DNA from 4 places in the Streptomyces sp. SID14515 genome. Region 3 is predicted to be linked to each of the others. Evidence: riboswitches for the same ligand, from Rfam matches in the RefSeq annotation. Region 3 holds a riboswitch; each other region holds the start of a gene.
The links. A riboswitch is a leader RNA that binds a small molecule or an ion and turns the genes downstream of it on or off. The one in region 3 is predicted to bind cyclic di-AMP.

Region 1 (4,607 bases), on a different contig from region 3:
TGCGCCGAAGCCGTGGTCTCACCCTGGAGACCGCCGCCCGGCGGGCCGGACTCTCCCCGGCCCATCTCTCCCGGCTGGAGACCGGCCGCCGACAGCCCTCGCTGCCGATGCTGCTGGGGCTGGCCCGTATCTACGGTACGACGGTCTCCGAGCTCCTCGGCGAGCAGCCGCCCGAACGGGACGCGATCGTCCGCGGCGGCGGCTTCGAGGGGGCGGAGGCGGACGGCTGGATGTACCGGCAGGCCGGCGGCTCCGGCCGCGCGATGCAGGCCCTGCGGGTACGTGTTCCGTACGGGGCCCAGGGCGACCTGGTCCGGGTCCATCCCGGCGAGGAGTGGCTGTACGTCATGGAGGGGCGGCTGCGGGTCGGGCTCGGCGACACCGTGCACGACCTCGAACCCGGCGACAGCGCCCACTTCGACTCGCTCACCCCGCACCGGATCGCGGCCGTCGACCGCGGCGGTGCTGAGCTGCTCTTCGTCCACACCCTGCTGCAGAGTCCCGCCGCCGAGCTCTGCCTCGGCAACGCCCTCCACGCGCGCTGACCGGCCGTCCCCGCCGGCTCCATCCTTCGCTCCACCGGCCGCGAGGCCGACAGAGAGGACCGTCATGTCCGATTCCGAACACTACGACCCGCTGGGCCCCGGACGTCGCGCGAACGAGGACCCGCAGGAGAAGCGGATGCCGCGCGGCGTCATCATCCGGCTCTTCGCCTATCTGGTGGCGGGCCATGTCATCGCGGCCTTCCTCTACCTGCTCTTCGTGGTGGCCGGGAGCAAGTGACGGCCCGCCGGCGGACGGGTCAGTCCTGGTCGAGCAGGCGCTCGCGCAGCCGCTCCCGGGTGTCGGCGGAGATCTTCAGCCCCTCGGCCAGGTAGCGGTCCGTCGTGCCCCAGTTCTCCTCGATGGTCGCGAAGGCCGCCGCGAGATAGGCGGGCCGCGCCCCGAAGAGCGGGTCCAGCAGCTCCATCACCTCGGGCGACATGCCCGCGTCGGACGCGTCGGAGCGCTTCACGTTGTAGCGGCGGTGGAGGTCGTTGGACTTGAGGTAGTCCTCCTCGATCGCCTCCACCTCCACGCCGACCGCCAGCAGGGCGACCGCGATCGAGAGGCCGGCCCGGTCCTTGCCCGCCGCGCAGTGCATCAGGGCCGGGACGCTGTCCTCGGCCAGCGCGTGCAGCACCCGGCTGTGCTCGGCGGTGCGGTCCTCGATCGTCGCGCGGTACATCCGGATCATGCGGTCGACGCCCTTGCCGTTGGCGAGGACCGAGCGCAGCTGCTCGATGTTCCCGTCGCCCACCAGCCGCCAGAACTCCGCGCCGTCGGCCGGGTCCGAGAGCGGAATGCTGACATTGCGGACACCGGGCAGCTCGATGTCGTAACCGTCGAGGCGGTGGTCGGCGGAGTGGCGGAAGTCGAAGACCGTGTGCAGTCCGAGCCCGCCGAGGAAGGCCGCGTCCTCGGCGGTGGCGTGCGCCAGGTGGCCGCTGCGGTAGAGCCGCCCGAAGGCGGTGCGCCGCCCGTCCGTGGTGGGGAGCCCGCCCACGTCGCGGAAGTTGCGGACTCCGGTCAGCACGGTCTCTGTCGGCGGGACCTGCGGCACCTGCTGCGTCACGGTGGCTCCTGGGATCTCTGGCGTCGGCGCGGCTCGCCGGCGAGGGCGCTCCCGTGACGATACGACATCGATTCGACAGAAAATCATCACGGTCGCCACCCCGTCGCGGGGTGCCGTCGAGGCCGGGCTGACCCGGCGTCAGGAGCACTCTCGGCGGCATGTCCGTATTGGTGTATTTCGCAGAACATGCCCCGCTAATGGGGGAGATGGGATTCCGGAGGTGAGCGGGATCATATCCGTGACGGACCGTGGCGAGCGCGCCCGGGGGTATTCCCGTTGCCCGTACGGAAATCCAAGATCCGTAATCCACGGAGTGTGACGGGAAATCCGGGGCGATATCGAATCGATGATTCCGGCGCGCAACCGATGGCTTGTTCCGCTCGTCCTGACCGGTTTACGGTCGCCGCAATCCGGACGGACCGCCTAATCCTGCCGCCGCCCGGAATTCGCACCCACCCACTCACGTGTGGCAGGAGCGGGGGAACCAGGTAAGCCGCCGATCCGGAGTGATCCGGACCGGCTCGGGGTGAAGTCGCCGCAACGCGACCGGGCATCTCCAGCCCGAACCCGACAGCTCACCTCGCAGGCGCCGGAGAGGAACTTCCCCATGCCCGCAAAGGGTAAGCACCGTCGTCCGAAGTCCGGCCCGATCTCCCGCGGCGTCCTCGTCGCGGGGACCGGCGGCGCCGCACTCGCCCTGCCGCTCATCGGCGCCACCGTCGCGAGCGCCGCCGACCAGGCCGCTCCGGCCGCGAAGCCCGCCGCCGCCTCGGTCGCCGCCGCGCACACCGCCCCGTCGGCCGCCCCCGCCGCGTCGAAGACCGCCCCGAAGACGTACTCCGTCGTCTCCGGCGACTACCTGTCGAAGATCGCGGCCGAGCACCAGCTCAAGGGCGGGTGGGAGAAGCTGTACCAGGACAACCGCTCCACCGTCGGCGAGAACCCCAGCCTGATCCACCCGGGCATGAAGCTGACCCTCGGCGCCAAGGGCTCCGCCCCGGCCGAGAAGTCCGCCGCTCCCGAGGCCGCCCCGAAGAAGGCCGCTCCGGCCCCGAAGGCCGCGCCGAAGGAAGCCCCGAAGGGCGACACCATCTCCGCCGACGACTCCGAGGGCTCCGGCGACTCCGCGCAGACCGGCTCCTCCGAGGCCACCGGCTCCGGCTGGTCGGCCCCGCTGGCCAGCGCCAACGTCACCACCCAGTACCGCGCTTCGGGCGCCAGCTGGTCCAGCGGCTACCACACCGGATCGGACTTCCAGGCCGCCTCCGGCACCCCCGTCCTGGCCATCGGCCCGGGCACCGTCGTCTCGGCCGGCAACAGCGGCTCGTACGGCAACGAGGTCGTCATCCAGCACGAGGACGGCATGTACTCCCAGTACGCCCACCAGTCCTCGCTGAACGTCTCCGTCGGCCAGACCGTCACCGGCGGCCAGCAGATCGGCCTCTCCGGCTCCACCGGCAACTCCACCGGCCCGCACCTGCACTTCGAGGTCCGCACCGGCCCGAGCTACGGCTCGGACGTCGACCCGATCGCGTACCTGCGTCAGCACGGCGTCTCCGTCTGACCGAGCGCGACGAGAAGTATCCGAGGGGCGGTGCGCGGCGGCGCACCGCCCCTCTCTTTATTCCGGCTTTACCAAAACCTGACCGGGTGGTCTATCTCACCACCCGTCAACCCCGTATTACGGTCGCGTAGGTCACATCGAACGATGCAGGATAAGTGCTTGTGGCAGACGATTCGAGAAACAACCAGCAGCACATCATCGGGTCGTACGCGGCGATTGGCGACAGTTTCACCGAGGGCGTCGGCGACCCCGGCCCCGACGGGACCTTCGTAGGCTGGGCGGACCGCTTCGCGGTCCTCCTCGCCGACCGGCTCCCGGCCCCCGACGCGGAGGCCGGCCCCGAGGACTCCCCGCACGGGGACTTCCGCTACGCCAATCTCGCCGTACGAGGACGTCTCCTCGACCAGATCGTCGAGGAGCAGATCCCCCGCGCCAAGGAGCTGGCCCCCGACCTGGTCAGCTTCTGCGCGGGCGGCAACGACATCATCCGGCCCGGCACCGACCCCGACGACCTCGCCGAGCGTTTCGAGCGGGCGGTCGCCGACCTGAGCAACGCCGTCGGCACGGTCATGGTCACCACCGGCTTCGACACCCGGGGCGTTCCGGTGCTGCGCCACATGCGCGGCAAGATCGCCACGTACAACGTCCATCTGCGGGCCATCGCCGACCGCTACCAGTGCCCCGTGCTGGACCTGTGGTCGCTGCGCTCGGTCCAGGACCGGCGCGCGTGGGACGCCGACCGGCTGCATCTGTCGCCCGAGGGCCACACCCGGGTTGCCCTGCGCGCCGCCCAGGTCCTCGGCCACGACGTGCCCGCCGACCCCGACCAGCCCTGGCCTCCGCAGGCCCAGCGCAGCCCCTTCGACGAGCGGCGCGACAACATCCAGTGGGCCCGCGAATACCTGGTGCCGTGGATCGGACGACGGCTGCGCGGCGAGTCCTCCGGCGACCACGTCGAGGCGAAGCGCCCCGACCTGCTGCCGCTGTAGCGGCCGGGAGCTCAGGGCTCCAGCAGGGGAAGCGCACGCCGGGACGGGTTCGGCACCACGAGCCCGTCCGGCGGCGTGCCCGCGCCCGGTGGGCGCCCCGCCGGTATCCGCTCCAGGACGCCGCCCGCGAACACGTCGTACAGCGGCAGCGTCTCCAGATGCACATAGCCGATGTGGCAGTCGCACACGGCGAGCGGACAGGCCCGCGGGCCGAGCGCCCGGCGGTAGCTGCCGTCGTAGAGATTGCCCAGCTCCGCCTTGACGAAGTGACAGCGCCGCACCGTGCCGTCGCCGTCCACCGAGATCACCGACTCGCCCGTCCGGCAGGGCAGCCCCGCCGAGCGGTGCGGATCACGGCTGTAGGGGAACAGCGGATCCAGCTCCGTCCACCGCGCCGCCTCCTCGTCGGTGTACGTATGGCCCTCGGCGGCGTTCACCC
Region 2 (4,607 bases), on a different contig from region 3:
GCGGTCGGTGCGGCGGGCGGCCTCGTCGGTCAGGGCCTCGACCCTGCGGGTGGCGGCGGCCGCCTTCTCCTTCGCCCCGTTGTACTTCTCGGTGGCGACCTCGGCGTCGTGGTAGAGCCGGTCGACCTTCGCCTTGACCTGGTCGGCGGTGGGAGCCGGTTCGGCGGGGGCCGCGCCGGCCCCGCTGACCGAGACGGCGGTGGCGGCCCCGGCGAGCGCCAGGGTGGCGGCGGTGCGGGCAGCAGGGCCGGTGAACGGGCGCTGCTTGGGTTTTCGGTGAGCTGACCTGCGGTGCGCTGCCACGGGGGCGGCATCCTTCCTGTCGGCCGACCGCCGGGGGATACCGGCGGGTCCGTGAAGGACGCTAATCCGGGTGCGCGGAAAAGGGTCACCATGACAGCTATTGCCCTGATGTGACGTTTCGCCGATCGCTGATGATCGAAGCGATCAATGAAGGCTTGCCTCACTGAAAGGTAAAACTTTGGCCATGGCTAGGCTCCGGAGCCATGGACGTACTCATCAATGTCTTCGTCGCCCTGCACATCATCGGCATCGCCTCCCTGCTGGGCGGCTTCCTGACGCAGATGAAGGCCATGGGTGAGGGCACCGCCCGCTTCGGCCCGGCCATGCTCCACGGTGCGCTGACCATGCTCGTCACCGGCATCGCCCTCGTCGGCCTCAACCAGGCCGACGACCAGACCGTGAACAACGTCAAGATCGGCATCAAGCTGGCGCTGCTGGTCGTGATCCTCGCCCTGGTCTACGTCAAGCGGGACGACGAGACGGTCGACGAGGGCGCGTTCGGGGCGGTCGGCGGGCTGACGGTCGCCAACATCTTCATCGCCACCGTCTGGACCTGAGGCCGGACCACGGCCTTCCGGGGGCGGCCGCCGAAGAGCCGCCCCCCGGCCCGTACCCGTACTACGCCGGGCGGACGCTCCCGTAGATCGGCATGTAGTAGATCGACTCCTCGCGCACGTTCGCACCCGGCTTCGGGGCGTGGATCATCATGCCGTCGCCCTTGTAGATGCCGACATGGCTGATGTCGTCGTAGAAGAAGACCAGGTCCCCCGGCCGCAGGTCGGACGTGGCGACCCGGGTCCCGACCTTCACCTGATCCCAGGTGGTCCGCGGCAGGGTCACGCCCGCCTCCCGCCACGCCGCCTGCGTCAGCCCCGAGCAGTCGTACGAGGAGGGGCCCGACGCGCCCCAGACGTACGGCTTCCCGATCTGGGCGCGGGCGAAGTCCAGCACCTTCTCCGCCTTGGCGGCGTAACCGCTGCCCGTACCGGATCCGGAGCCCGAACCCGTGCCCGTACCGGAACCGGAGCCCGTGCCCGAACCGCCCGACTCCTTCGCGGCCTCCTCGCGGGCCTTCTCCTCCGCCTCGGCCTTCTCCTTCGCCTCGGCGGCCTGCCGGGCGGCCAGCTTCGCCGCCTTCTCCTTGGCCTCGGCCTCCTTCTTGCGCTCCAGCTCCGCCAGCCGCGCCTTCTCCTCGGCGGTCAGCCGGGACAGCAGCCCACGGGCCTCGGTGAGCTTGGTCTGCACGTCCTTCTTGCTGGAGGCGAGCGTGGCCTGCGTCTCGGTGAGGGTCTCCAGGCTCTTCACCGCCTCCGCGCGCTTCTTCGCCGCCGAGGCCTGCTGCGTACGGAAATCGGTGACGGCCTTCTGCTGCCGCTCCGTCGCCCGGTCCATCAGCCGGCTCTGGTCGAAGTACCCCTGCGGGTCGTCCGCCAGGAAGAACGTCGCCGTGGGCGCGATGCCGCCGCTGCGGTACTGCGCCGCCGCGTAGGAGCCCAGCGCCCGGCGCGCCTCGTTGATCTTCTCGGTCCGCTTCGCCACGTCGGAGAGCAGCGTGTCGACCTTCTTCTGCTGCGTGGCGGAGGCGGCCTTGGCCCGGTTGTACTCCTGGGTCGCGGTGCCCGCCTGCCGGTACAGGGCGTCGACCTTCTTCTGCACTTCCTCGATGGCGGGCTTCGGCTCCGCGGGCGCGGCCGTGGCGCTCTGCGTGGAGAGCAACGTCACGGAGGCCAGCGCGGCCGTCGTCAGCCCGACGGCGGGAGTGGTGGTGCGCACCTTCGTGCGCGGCTTGCGATGCGATGCCAAGACCGGCATCTCCTTCCGTGGACCGCCTACCGGGTTAGCTGTCGGGTTCGGACGGAACGGAAGGCTGTCCTACGGTCCGGATCGAGGTCACGGACCGATTCACCCCGGTTCTGCGTGTGGGTCCCCGGTTCCGAACTGCCTGGAGGGCAGGACGGATTCGGCAGAGGTGTCCGTTAGGCGCGGTTCGCCTCAGGGAGGTACGGATCACCTGACCGAGCACGCTAGCCAACCCGTGGCACCGCTGGGAAGCACGATGAGCGATATGCCCGATACATTTTCGTGACCTTTTCGGATCGAGGGCTCCGCACCCCCTCCGACCGGGCACTCCTTCACGGAACGTCGACGTCCGCTCTCCGTGCGTAGAGCCGAAACCGTCGCTTCCCGGCTTCGGCGGAAGGTTGTCAGTCCGGCCGCCTAGACTCAGTAGGCGATGAGCAGCCTCTTTGACGACAGTTTCCTGACCGGCCTCCAGCCCGCGGAGGACGGCCCCCCGCCGCCCCCCGAGGACCACGCGCCCGAAGCGGTGCCGGAGGGACTCTTCGAGGGCGTCTACGACGCGCCCCCGCCTCCCCGGGACGGGTACTACCGGGACGGTCACCCGCGCCCGGTGATCGACTCCGCCGCGCTGCTCGACGGGCTGAACACCGAGCAGCGCGCCGCCGTCGTGCACGCCGGATCCCCGCTGCTCATCGTCGCCGGGGCCGGCTCCGGCAAGACCCGGGTGCTCACCCACCGCATCGCCCATCTGCTGGCCGAGCGCGGCACGCACCCCGGGCAGATCCTCGCGATCACCTTCACCAACAAGGCCGCGGGCGAGATGAAGGAGCGCGTCGAGCAGCTGGTGGGCCCGCGCGCCAACGCCATGTGGGTCATGACCTTCCACAGCGCGTGCGTCCGCATCCTGCGCCGCGAGTCGAAGAAGCTCGGCTTCACCTCGTCGTTCTCGATCTACGACGCCGCCGACTCCAAGCGCCTGATGGCCCTGGTCTGCCGTGACCTCGACCTGGACCCCAAGCGCTATCCGCCGAAGTCCTTCACCGCCAAGGTCTCCAACCTCAAGAACGAGCTCATCGACGAGGAGACCTTCGCCGGACAGGCGGCGGACGGGTTCGAGAAGACCCTCGCCCAGGCGTACGCGCTCTACCAGGCCCGCCTGCGCGAGGCCAACGCCCTGGACTTCGACGACATCATCATGACGACGGTCCACCTCCTCCAGGCCTTCCCGGACGTCGCCGAGCACTACCGCCGCCGCTTCCGCCACGTCCTCGTCGACGAGTACCAGGACACCAACCACGCCCAGTACACGCTGGTCCGTGAGCTGGTCGGCCCGGCCGGGGAGAACGACGCGCCCGCCGAGCTGTGCGTGGTGGGCGACGCGGACCAGTCGATCTACGCCTTCCGGGGCGCGACCATCCGCAACATCCTCCAGTTCGAGGAGGACTACCCGAGCGCGACGACGATCCTGCTGGAGCAGAACTACCGCTCCACGCAGACGATCCTCTCCGCCGCCAACGCCGTCATCGAGCGCAACGAGAGCCGCCGCCCCAAGAACCTCTGGACCAACGCCGGCTCCGGCGCCCGCATCACCGGCTATGTCGCCGACACCGAGCACGACGAGGCGCAGTTCGTCGCCGACGAGATCGACCGGCTCACCGACGCGGGCGACGCCAAGGCGGGCGACGTCGCCGTCTTCTACCGGACCAACGCCCAGTCCCGTGTCTTCGAAGAGATCTTCATCCGCGTCGGCCTGCCCTACAAGGTCGTCGGCGGCGTGCGCTTCTACGAGCGCAAGGAGGTCCGGGACGTCCTGGCCTACCTCCGCGTCCTCGCCAACCCCGAGGACACCGTCCCGCTGCGCCGCATCCTCAACGTCCCCAAGCGCGGCATCGGCGACCGCGCCGAGGCCATGATCGACGCCCTGTCGACGCGCGAGAAGATCTCCTTCCCGCAGGCGCTGCGCCGCGTCGACGAGGCGTACGGCATGGCCGCCCGCTCCTCCAACGCCGTCAAGCGCTTCAACACGCTGATGGAGGAGCTGCGCACGATCGTCGAGTCCGGCGCCGGGCCCGCCGTCGTGCTGGAAGCCGTCCTGGAGCGCACGGGCTATCTCGCCGAGCTCCAGTCCTCCACCGACCCGCAGGACGAGACCCGTATCGAGAACCTTCAGGAACTCGCCGCCGTCGCCCTGGAGTTCGAGCAGGAGCGCGGCGACGAGGAGGGCGCGGGCACGCTCGCGGAGTTCCTGGAGAAGGTCGCGCTCGTCGCGGACTCCGACCAGATCCCCGACGAGGACGAGGACGGCTCCGGCGTCATCACGCTGATGACCCTGCACACCGCGAAGGGTCTGGAGTTCCCGGTGGTCTTTCTCACCGGCATGGAGGACGGCGTCTTCCCGCACATGCGCGCCCTCGGCCAGACCAAGGAGCTGGAGGAGGAGCGCCGCCTCGCGTACGTCGGCATCACCCGCGCCCGCGAACGGCTCTATCTGACCCGGGCCGCGA
Region 3 (4,607 bases):
CGCGGGCCAGGCGCTCGGGGTTGGTGACGAAGAGGTCGTCGCCGACGATCTGGACCTTGGAGCCGATGCGGTCGGTGATGACCTTCCAGCCGGCCCAGTCGTCCTCGTACAGCGGGTCCTCGATGGAGACCAGCGGGTACGCGGAGACGAGCTCCTCGTAGTACTCGGTCATCTCGGCGGCCGAGCGGGACTTGCCCTCGAACTCGTAGACGCCGTCCTTGTAGAACTCGGACGCGGCGACGTCGAGCGCGAGCGCCACGTCACGGCCCGGGACGTAGCCGGCCTCCGTGATGGCCTCGACGATGAGGTCCAGGGCGGCGCGGTTGGACTCCAGGTTCGGGGCGAAGCCGCCCTCGTCGCCGAGTCCGGTGGACAGGCCCTTGGTCTTGAGGACCTTCTTCAGCGTGTGGTAGATCTCCGCACCCCAGCGCAGGGCCTCGGAGAAGGACTCGGCGCCGATCGGCGCGATCATGAACTCCTGGATGTCCACGTTGGAGTCGGCGTGCGAGCCGCCGTTCAGGATGTTCATCATCGGAACGGGCAGCAGGTGCGCGTTCGGGCCGCCGAGGTAGCGGAAGAGCGGCAGGTCGGACGCCTCGGAGGCGGCGTGCGCGACGGCCAGCGAGACGCCGAGGATGGCGTTCGCGCCGAGCGAGGCCTTGTTCTCGGTGGCGTCCAGGTCGAACATCGCCTGGTCGATGAGGCGCTGCTCGGTGGCGTCGTACCCGACGAGCTCCGGGCCGATCTGCTCGATGACGGCGAGGACGGCCTTCTCGACGCCCTTGCCCTGGTAGCGGTTGGGGTCACCGTCGCGAAGCTCTACAGCCTCGAACGCACCGGTGGAGGCGCCGGACGGAACAGCAGCACGGCCCGTGCTGCCGTCGTCGAGGCCAACCTCGACCTCGACCGTGGGGTTGCCCCGGGAGTCGAGGATTTCCCTGGCTACGACGACGTCGATGGACGGCACGAGGCATCTCCTTCTGGGATCTGACACTGGTTGTGCAGGGTCACTGTGGCCTTGCGACCCGAGCCTATCCGGCCCGGCCGCGTCGGCCAGCCGACCGCCCGTCTCCTGGGACGAAAAAGGGCCCAAGGACCTGCATCACGGGACAAAACTCTAGAAATCTACTGGGCGGTAATAAGCGGTGGCGACAAGAGGTGAACGCAACCGCGCCCGCTCGGGCCCTCCACCCACGAAGAACCCGGCCCGGCGCGCTGGGGGGGAAGAGCGCGCCGGGCCGGGAAGCCGTGCGAGGGAGGGTGCCGCCGGACGCCCTCCCTCCGGGGAGGAGAGACGGCGTTTACTTCAGGTGGAGCTGCTGACCCGGGAAGATCAGGTCGGCGTCCTCGACGATGTCGTCGTTGAGCTTGAAGAGCTTGCTCCAGCCGCCCTTGACGTCTTCCGCCTGGGCGATGCTGCTCAGGGTGTCGCCGGCCTTGACCTTGTACTCGCCGTCACCCTTCTTGACCTTGTCGCCGGTCGGGGTGGTGACGGTCTTCTTGCTCTCGGCCTTCTTCTCGGCCTGCGGAGCGGGGCGCTGCTCGGAGCGCGTGGTGGGCTGCTCGGCCTGACGCTCGGGCTGCGCCTGCTCGGGCTTGCTCTCGGACTGGCCGGAGCCGGTGTTCACGCCCGGGTCCACACCGTCGTTGGTGAGGCCGCCTGCGCTGGCGCAGGCCCAGGCGCCCGGACCCTGCAGGTCGAGGAGCTTCTCGGCGGTGGCGATCTGCTGGTCCTTGGAGGCCAGGTCGGCGCGCGAGGCGTACTGCGTACCGCCGGCGGCGGCCCAGCTGGACTGCGAGAACTGCAGTCCGCCGTAGTAGCCGTTGCCGGTGTTGATGGACCAGTTGCCGCCGGACTCGCACTGGGCGACGGCGTCCCAGGTCTCGACGGAGGCGGCGGACGCGTTGGTCGCGCCCATCAGCGGGACGGCGACGGCGGCACCGGTGACACCCGCGAGGGTGGCGATACGGGTGGCCTTGGACGGGCGGCGGTGCTTGCCCTTGCTGTTCAGCAGCATGGAACGAATCTCCTCACCGACGCCTACGAGGTGAGCTGTCGGGTTCGGGCTGATGAGTTGCCCGGTCGCACGGTGCTGCTCGCGACTTCACCCCGAGCCGGTCCCGTACGTCCCCGTCGGTTCGACGAGGCGTCCGGACCCGGCGGCCTACCTGGGTCCCCCGCTCCTGCCTACGGCGCTTACGCGTCTGTTCCCTTCGACCGACGGCAGGATTCGGCGTGACGGTCGACGGGGCCCGCGGTGCGAGCGGCTCCGACCGTAAACACAGGCAACCCCGACATTCAAAGATGGACATAGGGGGCAATCGCCCCGAACTCCCCGCGACCGATGGGGCATTTCCGCAGGTCGGGGGCGATACGCGCGGACCGGCCGGGCGAGATGCGCCAGTTGAAGCAAAGAGACCCATGTCTCACTTCCGCAAAAGTGGACATAGGCCTCTGAACTGCCTGATTTTCCCGGGCGTTTTCGCCCGAATTGAATCAGTTGGCGGCAGGCACCTCGGCACCCTGATCCGCGCTCTGCTCCGCACCCTGCTCGGCGTCCTGACCCAGGCCCAGATCCAGGCTCTGGCCGGGCAGGATCAGATCCGGGTCGGAGCCCAGGAGGTCCTTGTTCGTCTCGTACAGGCCGGTCCAGCCGCCGGGAAGCTCCTGGGAGTCGGCGATGGCCCAGAGGTTGTCGCCGGGCTGCACCGTGTACGCGCCGGCGCTCGCCGCGCCGCCGTTCCGCCCGTCGCCGTCGCCACGCGAGGCGTGCCGGCCGGACTCACGGGGGCCGTCGCCCTGACCGGTCCCGGCCTCCTCGGGCGCGGGGGCGCCCCGGTGCTTGCCGCCCTTGCCGTTCTCGCCCGTCGAGGCGTCGGCGGTGCCGGAGGGGTCCGTGGCGTCGGGAGCGTCGGAGGACGGCGGGGCGGAGGGCGTCACCGAGGAATCGGGAGCGTCGCCGCCCTTCTCCGTACCACTACCACCCTCCTCGTCCGCCTTGTCGCCCTTGTCGGCCTTGCCACCCTTGTCGTTCTTCTCGCCCTTGCCGGATTCATCCGCTTCTTCGGTCGAACCCGCTTCGCCGGCCGGGTCGGCCGAGGGGTCCGCCGACGGATCGGCGGACGGGTCGGCGGACGGCGAGGTGCCCGGGTCGACGCCCGGCAGGCTGCCGTCCACCGCGAGACCGGAGATCACCGCACAGCTGGGCCACGCCTTCGGACCCTGGTCGTCCAGGACCTTCTCGGCGACGGAGATCTGCTGCGACCGGCTGGCGAGGTCGGCGCGGGGCGCGAACGCCGTGCCGCCGTACGCCGACCAGGTCTCCTGCGAGAACTGGAGCCCGCCGTAGTAGCCGTTGCCGAGATCGGCGCTCCACATGCCGCCACTCTCGCACTCCGCGACCCGGTCCCAGGTGGTGGCCTCGGCCGCGTGCGCGCCGCTCGCGCCGAGCAGCGGGATGGCGATGGCCGATCCCGTCACACCTGCGGCGACGACGATGGCGGGTGCCTGGCGAGGGCGGCGGTGTCTGCCGTTCGCGGAGCCCATGGGTATGCCTTCCGTGCGACTGACAAGCGAGTGACCTGAGCGCCGCGCAGCGGGATTTCGTGCCTGCGTCGGCGCACAAGTGACGCGTGAGCAACGTGCGACCGACGCGTCGAACCGTGAACCTAGCGGGACTCGAACGTGTGTCACAAGTCGATGCAGCGCAGATCACGTGAAAGTCACAGAGTTGACAGCGTGTCACTTTTTTCGGAACGGCTGCCCGGCTCGAACTCGACCGGAAGTGTGCGCAGTCCACGCATGATCAGTCCGCCGCGCCAACGCAAATCGGCAGGTTCTGCCGCAAGTCGCAGGTCAGGGAGGCGTCTCAACAGCGTGGCCAGCGCGGTCTGCCCCTCCAGCCTGGCCAGCGGCGCCCCCAGGCAGTAGTGGATGCCGTGCCCGTAACCGAGGTGCTGATTGTCACGCCGCGCAAGGTCCAGCGTGTCCGGATCCGCGAACCGCTCCGGGTCCCGGTCGGCCGCCGCCAGCACCACCAGTACGGGATCCCCGGCGGCGATCTCCTCGCCGCCCAGGGTCAGCGCCTCGGTGGCGTACCGCCAGGTCGCCATCTCGACCGGCCCGTCGAACCGGAGCAGTTCCTCCAGCCCGGTCGCCAGCAGCGCGCTCTCCCCGGCCACCGGGGACGCCTCCAGCGAGGCCTCCAGCAGGGCGCGCTGCTCGGGGTGACGCAGCAGCGCGTAGGTCCCGTTCCCGATCAGATTGACGGTCGTCTCGAACCCGGCGAAGAGAAGGATGAACGCCATCGCGGCCGCCTCGTTCTCGGTGAGGTGCTCGCCGTGGTCGCTGGCCCGGATCAGCCCGGAGATCAGGTCGTCGCCGGGGCTCTCCCTCTTCCGGTGGATGAGTTCGGCGAGATAGCCGCGCATCTTCTTCACCGACCGGGCGACCCCGCCGCGCGGCCCGCCACCGTGCCGGATCATCATGCCCGCCCAGTCCCGGAAGTCGTCCTGGTCCTCGCGCGGGACGCCGAGCAGATCGCAGATGGCGTAGATGGGGAGCGGAAAGGCGAGGTCGTGGATGAGGTCGGCCTCCCCCTTCTCGA
Region 4 (4,607 bases), on a different contig from region 3:
TCCGCTCGGCGCCTGCTCGGCCGACTCCGCCCGGACGTGCCTGCCCGACGGAGGGGCCGTCAGCTCTGCCGACCTCGTCGGCGCGTACACCGGGCTGCGGGATGCCGAGGGCGTGTCCGTCGGTCTGGAGGCGGACGCGGAACGGCCCGGGGCGTCCGGTGGGCGGGTGACCGTGGAGAACTGGCCTACGGGTGACTGGTACCGGTCGGAGCTGGGGGAGACCTTCGACGGAGCGGGGACCTGGGAGTTCCGGCCGGGCGGGGAGGCGGGGGAGAAGGCCACGGTCTCCTTTGTCTTCACCGAGCCCAGGAAGTTCGGCGCCAACGACACCCTCGACACGTTGACGGTCGCGGCGGACTCCGACCGGATCGTGCTCCACGAGAACGACGACCCGGACATCTGCCCCCGCTTCAGGCTGGAGTCGAGCGCGAGCTGACCCCCTCGTGCCCGTCGTGCGCCGCGCTCATCTCCGCGCCCGGTCGCGCCGGGCTCCGGGAAGAAGGGCTCCACGGAAAAGTGGTCGGAGCGGCCGCTCCGATGACGTAGAGTTGTGTTTACCGACGCGGGGTGGAGCAGCTCGGTAGCTCGCTGGGCTCATAACCCAGAGGTCGCAGGTTCAAATCCTGTCCCCGCTACTGAAGGCCCGGGCCCGGCACGCACAGCGTGCCGGGCCCGAGTCGTTTCCGGGGCCCGGCCGAAGACGCTTGACCTTGACGTTGCGTAAAGATCTAGCGTTTCCGGCATGGAGTGGTCCATTCAGGAAATCGCCCGCCAGGCCGGCACCACGAGCCGCACGCTCCGGCACTACGGGGACCTCGGTCTTCTCGCGCCGAGCCGGATCGGGAGCAACGGCTACCGCTACTACGACCAGGACGCCCTCGTCCGGCTGCAGCGCATCCTGCTGCTGCGGGAGCTCGGTCTGTCGCTGCCCGCCATCAAGGACGTACTCGCGGGGCAGCGGGACACGGCGACGGCGCTGCGGGCGCATCTGCGGCTGCTCGAACAGGAACAGGCGCGCATCGGGCGGCAGATCGCCTCGGTGCGGACCACTCTCCACAAGACCCAGGAGGGGATGGAACTCATGGCCGATGAAGTGTTCGACGGCTTCGACCACACCGCCCACGAGCAGGAGGTGACCGAGCGCTGGGGCCGGGACGCGTACGAGGAGGGCGACCGCTGGTGGCGTTCGCTCGGGGACGGGGAGAAGAAGGCGTTCCAGGACGAGCACGAGGCCATCGCGCGTGACTGGGGGCGGGTCAGGGAGGCCGGGCTGGCCGCCGACGGGGCCGAGGCGCAGGAACTCGCGCGGCGGCACTGCGCGTGGCTGTCGTCGGCCGAGGAGCCCAGCCGTTCGTACGTGATCGGGCTCGGTGAGATGTATGTCGCCGATCCCCGCTTCGGAAAGAACTACGATCGCTACGGGGACGGCACCGCCGCCTTCGTACGGGACGCACTGACGGTCTACGCGGAACACCGGCTCTCCGACTGACCACGGGCCGGGACTCCGTTCGCTTCCCCCTATTCGGCCGATGCGGAGTCGCCGCTCGGCGCGGCTCCGGGAAGCCTGGACGGGGCGCGGTACCGTCCGCAGCCGTGGGTGGACCGGGCAGGAGTGCACAGGTGGGGATGGCCGAGAGACGGCGCAGCGGCACGGCGGGGAGCATGGACGCCGTGGGCCGTGCGGTGTTCGGGTCCCCGGAGAGCAACGTGACGCCCGGCAGCCGGGGGTCACGCCGGTTCGTCCGGATGCTGCCCGCCCTGCTGATCGTCGGCGGGCTGCTGTTCGACTCGCTGGCCCCGCCCAACTTCACCGCCGTCCCGCTGTTCGTGGCGGCCCCGCTGATCGCCGCGCCGTTCTTCTCGCTGTCCCGGACGATCCGCACCGGCATCGCGGCGATCCTCTCCGTCATCGCGATGCGGCTCTCCGACGGGACGTCCACCCAGGTGGTCCCCGTCATCGAGATGATCACCGTGCTCACCGCCTCGGTGCTCGCCCTCGTCATCAACGGGGTCGTACGGCGCAGCAACGAGCAGCTGGCCTCGGCCCGGGTGATCGCCGAGACCGCCATGCGGGCCGTGCTGCCGACGCCGGCCGAGCGGATCGGCGGGCTCCAGGTGGCCGCGCGGTACGAGGCGGCACAGGCGGACGAGTTCGTGGGCGGCGACCTGTTCGCCGTCGCGGACACCCCGTACGGCGTACGCGTGGTGGTCGGCGACGTGCGCGGCAAGGGGCTGGGCGCCGTCGAGGCGGTGGCGGTGATCATCGGGGCGTTCCGGGAGGCCGCCGAGCAGGAGCTCTCGCTGGAGGGTGTGGCGCAGCGGCTGGAGCGGGCGCTGGCCCGGGAGGGGACGCGGCGGTACGGGCTGGACGCCATGGAGGGGTTCATCACCGCCGTACTGGCCGAGATCCCGCCCGGCGCGGCCTCGCTGCGCATCGTGAACCGCGGTCACCCGGAGCCGATCCTGCTGCACGCGGACGGCGCCCTGGAGGTGCTGGCGCCCTCGGTGCCCGCGCTGCCGCTGGGGATGGACCTGGGGGTGTGGCCGGACCGGGCCGACGAGTGGGAGATGCCCGCCGGGGCGACGCTGCTCGCCTTCACGGACGGTCTGTCGGAGGCCAGGGACGCGAACGGGGTCTTCTACGATCCGGCGGCCCGGCTGCGCGGCCGGATCTTCCCGGGCCCCGAGGAGCTGTTGTCGGCGCTGACCGACGACGTACGGCTGCACACCGGGGGGCGGACCACGGACGACATGGCGCTGATCGCGGTCGGCCGGCCGGCGGAGGGGCAGCCCGTGCGCCGGACGACGGTGAAGATCGTGGGCCGGGGCGATGACACGGTGCGTAACTGAAGGACACCGCTCCGCATAACATTTGACACAACGTCAGAAAAAGGAGTGTGGCTGAGTCGCGGTCAAGTCGCCCGATTCCGCCCGCTTGTGACCCGTACATCCCCACCGCGTCCGTTAATGATCAACAGGAACAGCTTGGAATCGGGCCCGGGTGTCTATTAACGTTCGATAACGCAGCGCGGTCGTCCCAGTCGTCGTCAGAGACGGCACCGCGCGCGAGCGCCGAATTCCGCAAGGGAACCGGGGAACCACCTACATGGGGTGAATCGGACGCCTGCGTCTCGTGAGAGACGGAGGGGCCCGTAGGAGACCTTCCTGCTCCGAACCCGTCAGCTAACCCGGTAGGCGAGAAGGAAGGAAAGGAGTGCGCCCACGTGGCGTCCAACAAGCCTGCCCCTGAGGTCCCGTCACCCTTCAGTGCCGACACCTTCGGTGACGCGGAGCGGTCCTGGGAGGAGTGGAATCCCACCGAGGAGTCCATCCGTCCCGTGCGCGGCAGGCACCGCGTAGCCAAGCAGCGTGGTCTGGCCCGTAGCTCCACCGTCCTCGGGGTCGGCGTCATAGCGGCCGTCGGTGCGGGCGGCATGGCCACCGCGCAGGACAAGGCGCCGGTCTCCATCTCTCTTCCCGATTCGATCGCGGACAACCTCCCCGACGCCAAGTCCCTTCCCGGCGTCGGGTCCTTCATGTCGGACGACGCCGAGCCCGCCCCGGTCGCCGCGGCCGCGCCGCTCACCACCGCCGGCCTCACCACCGCCGAGGCCGAGGAGGGCACCGCCGACGCGGGCGAGGCCCTGCGCGCCCGGATCCTCCAGCAGGCCGAGCAGCAGCAGGCCAGCGCCGACGCCGAGGCCAAGGCCGCCGCCGAGAAGGCCGCGGCCGAGAAGGCGGCGCAGGAGGCCAAGAAGCAGCAGGACCAGGCCGAGGCCGAGGCCGCCGCGAAGAAGAAGGCCGAGGAGGAAGCGGCCGCGAAGAAGAAGGAGGCCGAGCGTCTCGCGAAGCTCGCCGCCAGCTTCTCCCTGCCCACCTCCTCGTACACGATCACCTCGACCTACGGTCAGTCCGGCGCCCTGTGGTCCTCGGGCCAGCACACCGGTCTGGACTTCGCCGGGTCGGCCGGTACGCCGATCAAGGCCGTGCACGGCGGCACGATCACGTCGGCCGGCTGGGCCGGTTCGTACGGCTACCGCACGGTGCTCCAGCTCGATGACGGCACGGAGATCTGGTACGCGCACCAGTCCTCGATCGACGTCTCGGTCGGCCAGAAGGTCACCACCGGCGAGACCATCGGCCGCATGGGCGCCACCGGCAACGTGACCGGTGTCCACCTCCACATGGAGGTCCGCACGGCGGGCGGTTCGGCGATGGACCCGATGGCCTGGCTGAACAGCAAGGGCCTCTCGGTCTGAGACCCCGGCATTTCGGTCCGGGGCCCGGGCCGTCCGGTCCGCGTCCCCGGCCCTCCGGCTGACGACGTACGTCCCTTCGTCGCCACCCCGCCCCGAAACCCCGGCAGCCCTGACGCACACCCCCCCCCGACGTCAGGGCTGCCGGTCTGTCCGGGGGCGGCCGGGCCCGGTCGGGGCCCGCGCGGCGGTGACGTGCGCCCCCGTGGTGCGCCATCCGGTGGAACGCCACCCCGTGGAACACCATCCGGCGGAATACCTCCGCCGCCCCGGCCCGTTGAACCCTCACATGACTTCTGCGCGCACTCTCGGCACCTCCGACCTCCAGGTCTTCCCCCTCGCCCTCGGCGG

Region 1: another riboswitch for cyclic di-AMP. It lies ahead of G3I54_RS03305 (LysM peptidoglycan-binding domain-containing M23 family metallopeptidase); the one in region 3 lies ahead of G3I54_RS18845 (transglycosylase family protein).
Region 2: another riboswitch for cyclic di-AMP. It lies ahead of G3I54_RS08465 (C40 family peptidase); the one in region 3 lies ahead of G3I54_RS18845 (transglycosylase family protein).
Region 4: another riboswitch for cyclic di-AMP. It lies ahead of G3I54_RS11185 (M23 family metallopeptidase); the one in region 3 lies ahead of G3I54_RS18845 (transglycosylase family protein).

What each region holds. Positions count from the first base shown of each region.
Region 1 covers NZ_JAAGMH010000019.1:29,295-33,901, forward strand. The annotation lists gene G3I54_RS03295 (XRE family transcriptional regulator) at 1-545, shown strand, start outside; gene G3I54_RS38835 (DUF6126 family protein) at 610-783, shown strand; gene G3I54_RS03300 (tyrosine-protein phosphatase) at 803-1,615, opposite strand; cyclic di-AMP (ydaO/yuaA leader) riboswitch at 2,059-2,219, shown strand; gene G3I54_RS03305 (LysM peptidoglycan-binding domain-containing M23 family metallopeptidase) at 2,223-3,179, shown strand; gene G3I54_RS03310 (SGNH/GDSL hydrolase family protein) at 3,341-4,168, shown strand; gene G3I54_RS03315 (STM4011 family radical SAM protein) at 4,180-4,607, opposite strand, start outside.
Region 2 covers NZ_JAAGMH010000043.1:22,916-27,522, forward strand. The annotation lists gene G3I54_RS08455 (NlpC/P60 family protein) at 1-303, opposite strand, end outside; gene G3I54_RS08460 (hypothetical protein) at 507-860, shown strand; gene G3I54_RS08465 (C40 family peptidase) at 922-2,115, opposite strand; cyclic di-AMP (ydaO/yuaA leader) riboswitch at 2,114-2,279, opposite strand; gene pcrA (DNA helicase PcrA) at 2,537-4,607, shown strand, end outside.
Region 3 covers NZ_JAAGMH010000086.1:16,511-21,117, forward strand. The annotation lists gene eno (phosphopyruvate hydratase) at 1-967, opposite strand, end outside; gene G3I54_RS18845 (transglycosylase family protein) at 1,302-2,018, opposite strand; cyclic di-AMP (ydaO/yuaA leader) riboswitch at 2,024-2,206, opposite strand; gene G3I54_RS18850 (transglycosylase family protein) at 2,498-3,547, opposite strand; gene G3I54_RS18855 (cytochrome P450) at 3,724-4,607, opposite strand, start outside.
Region 4 covers NZ_JAAGMH010000059.1:46,046-50,652, forward strand. The annotation lists gene G3I54_RS11165 (hypothetical protein) at 1-436, shown strand, start outside; tRNA gene G3I54_RS11170 (tRNA-Met) at 562-635, shown strand; gene G3I54_RS11175 (MerR family transcriptional regulator) at 743-1,489, shown strand; gene G3I54_RS11180 (PP2C family protein-serine/threonine phosphatase) at 1,627-2,850, shown strand; cyclic di-AMP (ydaO/yuaA leader) riboswitch at 3,061-3,213, shown strand; gene G3I54_RS11185 (M23 family metallopeptidase) at 3,225-4,259, shown strand; gene G3I54_RS11190 (aldo/keto reductase) at 4,546-4,607, shown strand, end outside.